Methanococcus maripaludis: one gene and its partner. The main gene of each other region encodes a partner of the protein of the gene in region 2 in a complex. Links are inferred from orthologs where the notes say so. Each region holds a gene or a part of one and is shown on either strand. Other genes may lie near its edges.

Region 1 (2,755 bases), on a different replicon or contig from region 2:
CTCAACGATTTCAACATTTTCATTTAATTCATTTAAAATCGATCTTGAAAGTTTGCTCACTGAATCTGCAGATATTTTTAAATTTTTTTCTTTTGATTTTTTCTTAGAAAAGCTATTTGCAAGCTGTTTTAAACCGATAGCAGCACCAACTGCATCAGGATCCGCGTTATGGTGACATAGAAATAAAATATCATCATTTTTCAGATAATCTTTTAATATTTCAATTTTTTTTTTCATAAGCAGACCTAAAAAAAAGTTATAAAAAAGTTGATTAATTTATTGGCCTTGACCCATTGCTTTTTGGAGGTTTTCTTGTAATTCAGTGTATCTTTTCTGCATTTTTTCTTCTTGTTTTTCAAAGGTAGTTACTCTTAACTGGAGTGTTTCTACTCTTTCGCTTAATTCTTCCTTTACTTCGGCCTTGTTTCTTTTAATGAGGATTCCTCCAGCCATTTTGAACACTTCGTCGGATCCGGATTTTTCCATTTCTTCGATAGCTTTTTCCATTTCTTTTAATTGTGTTTCAAACTGCTGTTTTTGGTACATTATCATCTGTAACTGTTGCTGGAGTTGTTGGAATTGCATTAACTGATTTTGAACATTTGCTGGTAATTCCATGATTTCAATCCTCTTTTAGTTTTAATTTATTTTTTAAACTCATTTTATATATCAATTATTATTCATCTTCTGTTAGTTTATATATACTTTCTGCAACTTTTATCCAACGAAGATACGAGTAAATCGATGCTTTTAGGATACTCAATTCGTCAGAAACACAAGATATAACAATTGAATTTTCAAAAAGATCCATTTCACATTTTGATCGAACTTGTGATGCGACATGTTCTGGAAAAACAGATTCGTAAATAATTCTGGCTTTTTTTGGAGTTTCAAAAGTTAGTTTTAGGGTAAATTTAGGAAATGCCATATTAACACTATTCAATATCGAGTATCTTTACGGTCTTTATCTTTAAACTTGGACCTAAATTTTCTGAGTCTTTGTGAACTTCAATGTAGAATGTGGACTCATCAACCGTTTTAAAAGTAAGCACTACATCAGAACTCTCTTCTTCATAATTACTCAATTTTTTGAATAAATATTCGAAAAACAGTTCTTTTAAATTTTCAGTATTTCTATCAAACTTCGAACTCAACTTTCCAGAGTTTTTAAAAACTTTTCCTGAAACTTCTCTTTGAAGTTTTAAGGATAGGTTCATTGAAAGAATTTTATTATTTTCAAAATTAAATATTTTGAGTCTTCCAGGGTTGCCTTTTAGTTCTTCTACAATTATCATATCGGCCTTATTTTCGATTAGCTCAGAAAGAGGGATTTTTCCCCGGTTTAATATTTCAAAATTAAAAACCCTTGCTAAATCGTTTACAAGGCTTCTGGTTCTTTGAGAAGGTTTTCTGGAAGTAGTAATTATCATTATCTTGCCTGAACTTTTTTAACTATTTTAGGCCTTAATTTTATCAAAACTCTGTTACTGCAGTGAGGACATTTAGCTTTTAATCCTATTTCATCAAGAGTTACAATTTTTCCACAGTTGGAACATCTGTACTCTGCCATAATATCACCTAAAAAAGCTTAAAATGAAAAATAAATGGTTTAAAAATAATTAAATTAGATTTCTCTACTTTTACTTTCGATAACTCTTCTGATAGCTTTTGTAACAACTTTACCAGCACCAGTTTCTGGGGTGTATGCTCCACCAGCAATTTTTGCACCGCATTTGTCACATACCCAGATTGAGGTTCCTACTCTTTTTAATTTAGGGAATGCACAAACAGGACATTTGTATTCTTTTTTCTGTTTAATTTCAACGTCTCTTAATCTTACTCTGATTTTTCTACCGTATCTTGATCCAAATCTTCCTGCTGAACCAATTTTTTTAGTGTGGCTAAATTCTACCATTATTTCACCTGTTTCTATCCGTAAAATGATTAGTCATATCTTTTAAGTACTTTAGTTTGAACAGTTCCTTTTGTAAGTTTGTTCAAATGCATGTAAAATTCGCTTTCAATACCACTTGGAATTTCGATTACAAGAACAAGCGAGCCATCGCCCATCCACTCTTCCTGCTTGGTTGCGCCGTATTCATGAAGTGTATGGTATGCATTTGCAGCAAATTCTCCGGGAATTTTAACTGCAACATCTCTTTTTTCAAACTTAATGGGTAAAAGTTTCCTCAATTCCTTAATAATTTTAGGAATTTGTTCTTCAGCGCTTTTATAAATATCAACACTGATTCTAGCTTCTTCCATAGCGTTTTCAATCCTTTTCGGCGGGTGGGGAGTGTCAGTTTGAGGATTTATCGTGTTTTTCGAAATTAAAGACACGATTTGCTTTCGCTTTTGTTCCTGTATTTCTTTTCGCTGGTTAGCCGTTAACTGAACAGTTCCTTTTTTTAGAATCTGTTCTGCGATTTCCAAAGGATTCAAGGTTTCAAAAATCTTCAAAAGTAAATCTTCTGGAACTTTTTCTCCTTTTCCAGAATCTTTATAAACCGCTTCAGCGGCCAAGACTTCTGAGATGCCTATTGGCTGTCCTTCTTTAAATTTAGCTGCCAAGTATGGATCCACGAGTATTTCGAATTTTTCCCCATGTGATTGAAGCCTTGCTATAACAGCATCGTCCAATGACACCATATCTATCCCTTCTTTTATTTATATACCTTTCCCCGCAATAAATAAAACAATAATGAGGGGTTTTTTTAGGTATTATTTCGAATTTATCTTAATTTACGTTATTCAA
Region 2 (3,252 bases):
GCCGTATGAAATATCGATATCATCATCGCTATTAGTTTGAGCAGCCCCTAAATACGCATCAACTGCTGCAAGTCCAGAATATGCCTCAACACCATTCAAATATGTCTTGTACATTTTTATTGGTGGATCGGAGTGTCCAAAATTTAAAAATGCTCCGCTTGAACACATCGCTCCAAATGTACCTGTCGTAACTACATCTATTTCAACTGCCGCTTTTTCCGCACCCAGTTCGTCGACTATATCGATCATCTCTTCTGCAGTAACCACAACTGCATCGCCATTTCGTATCTTCTCATTAATTTCGTGAACGGTTTTCAAAATATCAACCTTAATTTTATATATTTAAAGCAGTGAATGTATAATATCTGGACAATAATCCATCGGGTTAGCTCTAGAGTATATATACACTATAATATATAACCGTATCACTATTTTGCTAACTTGAAATAATTTTAGAAATATATATAAAGATAGAAAATAATATATATGAGTTACCACTATTTTTCATGATATTAATATTATACGCATAAATTTATTTTTATAACTATTTTAAACAAATGGAGGCCAAACTGTGAAAGTATCATCACATGCAATGGTTCCGACACATGAGATTATTCCAAGAGAAGAAATACCCCTTTTACTCGAAAAATACAATATAAAATTGCAGCAATTGCCTAAATTGCTCGATACCGATCCACTTGTGCTCGAAGTTGAAGCAGCTCCTGGAGACGTTTTAAAAATAACAAGAATGAGTCCTACTGCAGGCGAAAGCACCTATTACAGATTAGTAATAGCAACTTCACTCTAAATTGCTGGTTAATACCTGCTAAATATTTTTTAAAATTTAAAATAAGCTATTATTCCTTTATCTAAAATCTATGGGGGAAAATCATGGAGTCCCGTGTCGTTGTTGATGCATTTTTTAAAGAAAACAGTTTAGTAAAACACCACATCGATTCCTACGATGATTTTGTGAAAAATAAAATTCAAAAGATCATCGATGAGGTAACTGGTGTCGAAACAGAAATTAAAGGAGGATACAAAGTATCCTTTGATAAAGTGAGAGTTACAAAACCAATAAATAAAGAAGCTGACGGTTCTGTAAAAGAAATAACACCTATGGAAGCGAGAATTAGAAACCTTGCATACTCTGCACCGCTTTACCTTGAAATGATACCGACAGTTGGCGAAGATGAAGAAGAAAAAGTGTTATCTCCTGTTGAAGTTTACATTGGAGAACTTCCGGTAATGCTTGGTTCAGAAATCTGCCACTTGTGCGGAAAATCAGAAGAAGAATTAATAAAATACGGCGAAGACACAAAAGATCCTTTAGGTTATTTTATTGTTAACGGTTCTGAAAAAGCAGTTGTTGCTCAGGAAGACCTTATTCCTAACAGAATTATATGTGAAAAGGTAGAAAAAAACAATAAAATCGTAGATATCGCAAAAGTATTTTCAACCAGACATGGATTTAGGGCATTATGTACTGTTGAGAGAAACCCAGATGGGTTATTAAATGTTTCATTCCCGGGAATGCCTAGCACAATTCCACTAGTTATATTGATGAGAGCACTTGGTGCAGAATCAGATAGGGAGATTATCGAATTAATTTCAGACGAACCAACAGTTGTCATGCAGTTAATTGCAAACTTACAGGAAGCAAGAGAAGAGCATGCAATAAACACGACTGAAGATGCACTCGAACATATCGGAAAAAGAGTAGCTCCAGGACAGCCTAAAGAGTACAAGTTAAAAAGAGCAGAAACTATTCTTTGCAACTATTTATTGCCACACATGGGCGTAGAATCTGCAAAATTAGGTGCTAAATGTAAATACCTTGGAAGAATGGCTAAAAATTCAATCGAACTCTACTTAGGATTAAGGGTTGAAGATGATAAGGACCACTATTCAAACAAAAGGTTAAAATTAGCTGGAGACTTGATGGAAGATTTATTTAGACATTCATTCAACCAGTTGATTAAAGATATCAAATATCAGCTCGAAAGACAAGCAATAAGAAACAAAGAACCTTCAATTCAAGCTGCAGTTAGAAGTGATGTTTTAACTGAAAGAATGAGACATGCGATGGCTACTGGAAACTGGGTAGGTGGAAGAACTGGGGTATCCCAACTTCTCGATAGGACCAGTTACCTTGCAACAGTATCCCAATTAAGAAGAGTTGTATCCCCACTTTCAAGATCACAACCTCACTTCGAAGCTAGGGACTTGCACGCAACCCAATGGGGTAAAATATGTCCGTCCGAAACACCAGAAGGTCCAAACTGTGGTCTGGTAAAAAACCTTGCTGTAATGTGCAAAGTAACTACTGACGAAAGCGACGATAACGTAATAGAATTATTAAAAGAACTCGGGCTCACAAAGGAAAACTAAATTTAATATTGATCGAATTTAGTCAATTAAGAAGGTGGATACCTTGGAAAAGCAGACAAATGTATATGTTAACGGGAAATTGATCGATACCACAGAAGACCCTGAAACACTTGTTAAAAACTTAAGGGACAATAGAAGAAGTGGAAAATTATCGCCAAGCACTTCAATTTCATTCAATGAAGAAAGTAACGATGTTCACATTTCAACTGATGGTGGAAGGGCTGTAAGGCCATTAGTTGTAGCTGAAAACGGTGCTTCAAAATTAACCGAGGAATTACTTGAAAAAGTAGATGCTCAGGAATTAACTTTTCATGAATTAGTGGAATCTGGTGTTATTGAATACTTAGATGCTGAAGAAGAAGAAAACGCAAGAATTGCGATGTATGCAGATGAAGTAACTGAGGAAAACACCCACGTTGAAATCGACCCGCTTGTTATTTTGGGAATCGGTGCAGGTGTTGCCCCATATCCAGAACATAACTCAGCTCCAAGGATTACGATGGCTGCTGCGATGAGTAAACAGTCACTTGGAATTCCTATGGCAAACATAAAATGGAGAATGGATACAAGAGGACACTTACTCCACTATCCGCAAGTTCCACTTGTAAGAACGAAACACCAGGAAATCTTAGGATTTGATAAAAGACCTGCTGGACAGAACTTCGTTGTAGCAGTTATGAGTTACGAAGGCTACAACATGGAGGATGCATTCATTATCAATAAAGCGTCCCTTGAAAGAGGTCTTGGTAGAAGTACTTTTTTTAGAAGCTACGAAAGCTTTGAAAAAAGATACCCTGGAGGACAGCTCGATAAATTCGAAGTTCCTGAAAAAGGAGTTAGAGGATACCGGGCTGAAGAAGC

What was found.
Region 1: HNP90_RS00960 (region 2) and HNP90_RS06390 share a complex: the UniProt entries of both Methanocaldococcus jannaschii proteins name them as parts of the RNA polymerase complex. The link is inferred for Methanococcus maripaludis from one-to-one orthologs.

Annotation. Positions count from the first base shown.
Region 1 is NZ_JACDUL010000003.1:204,430-207,184, reverse strand. It holds HNP90_RS06390 (DNA-directed RNA polymerase subunit P), read right to left. Parts: upstream 1,571-2,755; coding sequence 1,430-1,570; downstream 1-1,429. Other genes in the region: psmA (archaeal proteasome endopeptidase complex subunit alpha), read right to left, coding at 2,748-2,755; HNP90_RS06380 (ribosome assembly factor SBDS), read right to left, coding at 1,945-2,649; rpl37A (50S ribosomal protein L37Ae), read right to left, coding at 1,625-1,915; HNP90_RS06395 (rRNA maturation protein), read right to left, coding at 936-1,430; HNP90_RS06400 (KEOPS complex subunit Pcc1), read right to left, coding at 677-928. UniProt on the Methanocaldococcus jannaschii protein: DNA-dependent RNA polymerase (RNAP) catalyzes the transcription of DNA into RNA using the four ribonucleoside triphosphates as substrates.
Region 2 is NZ_JACDUL010000001.1:180,872-184,123, forward strand. The notes cover bases 162-3,141. They hold HNP90_RS00960 (DNA-directed RNA polymerase subunit B''), read left to right. Parts: upstream 162-891; coding sequence 892-2,391; downstream 2,392-3,141. Other genes in these bases: HNP90_RS00950 (homocysteine biosynthesis protein), read right to left, coding at 162-318; HNP90_RS00955 (DNA-directed RNA polymerase subunit H), read left to right, coding at 572-808; rpoB (DNA-directed RNA polymerase subunit B), read left to right, coding at 2,435-3,141. In the rest of the region: more of HNP90_RS00950, read right to left, coding at 1-161; more of rpoB, read left to right, coding at 3,142-3,252. UniProt on the Methanocaldococcus jannaschii protein: DNA-dependent RNA polymerase (RNAP) catalyzes the transcription of DNA into RNA using the four ribonucleoside triphosphates as substrates. The Rpo2 subunit (Rpo2N and Rpo2C in this organism) is implicated in DNA promoter recognition and in nucleotide binding.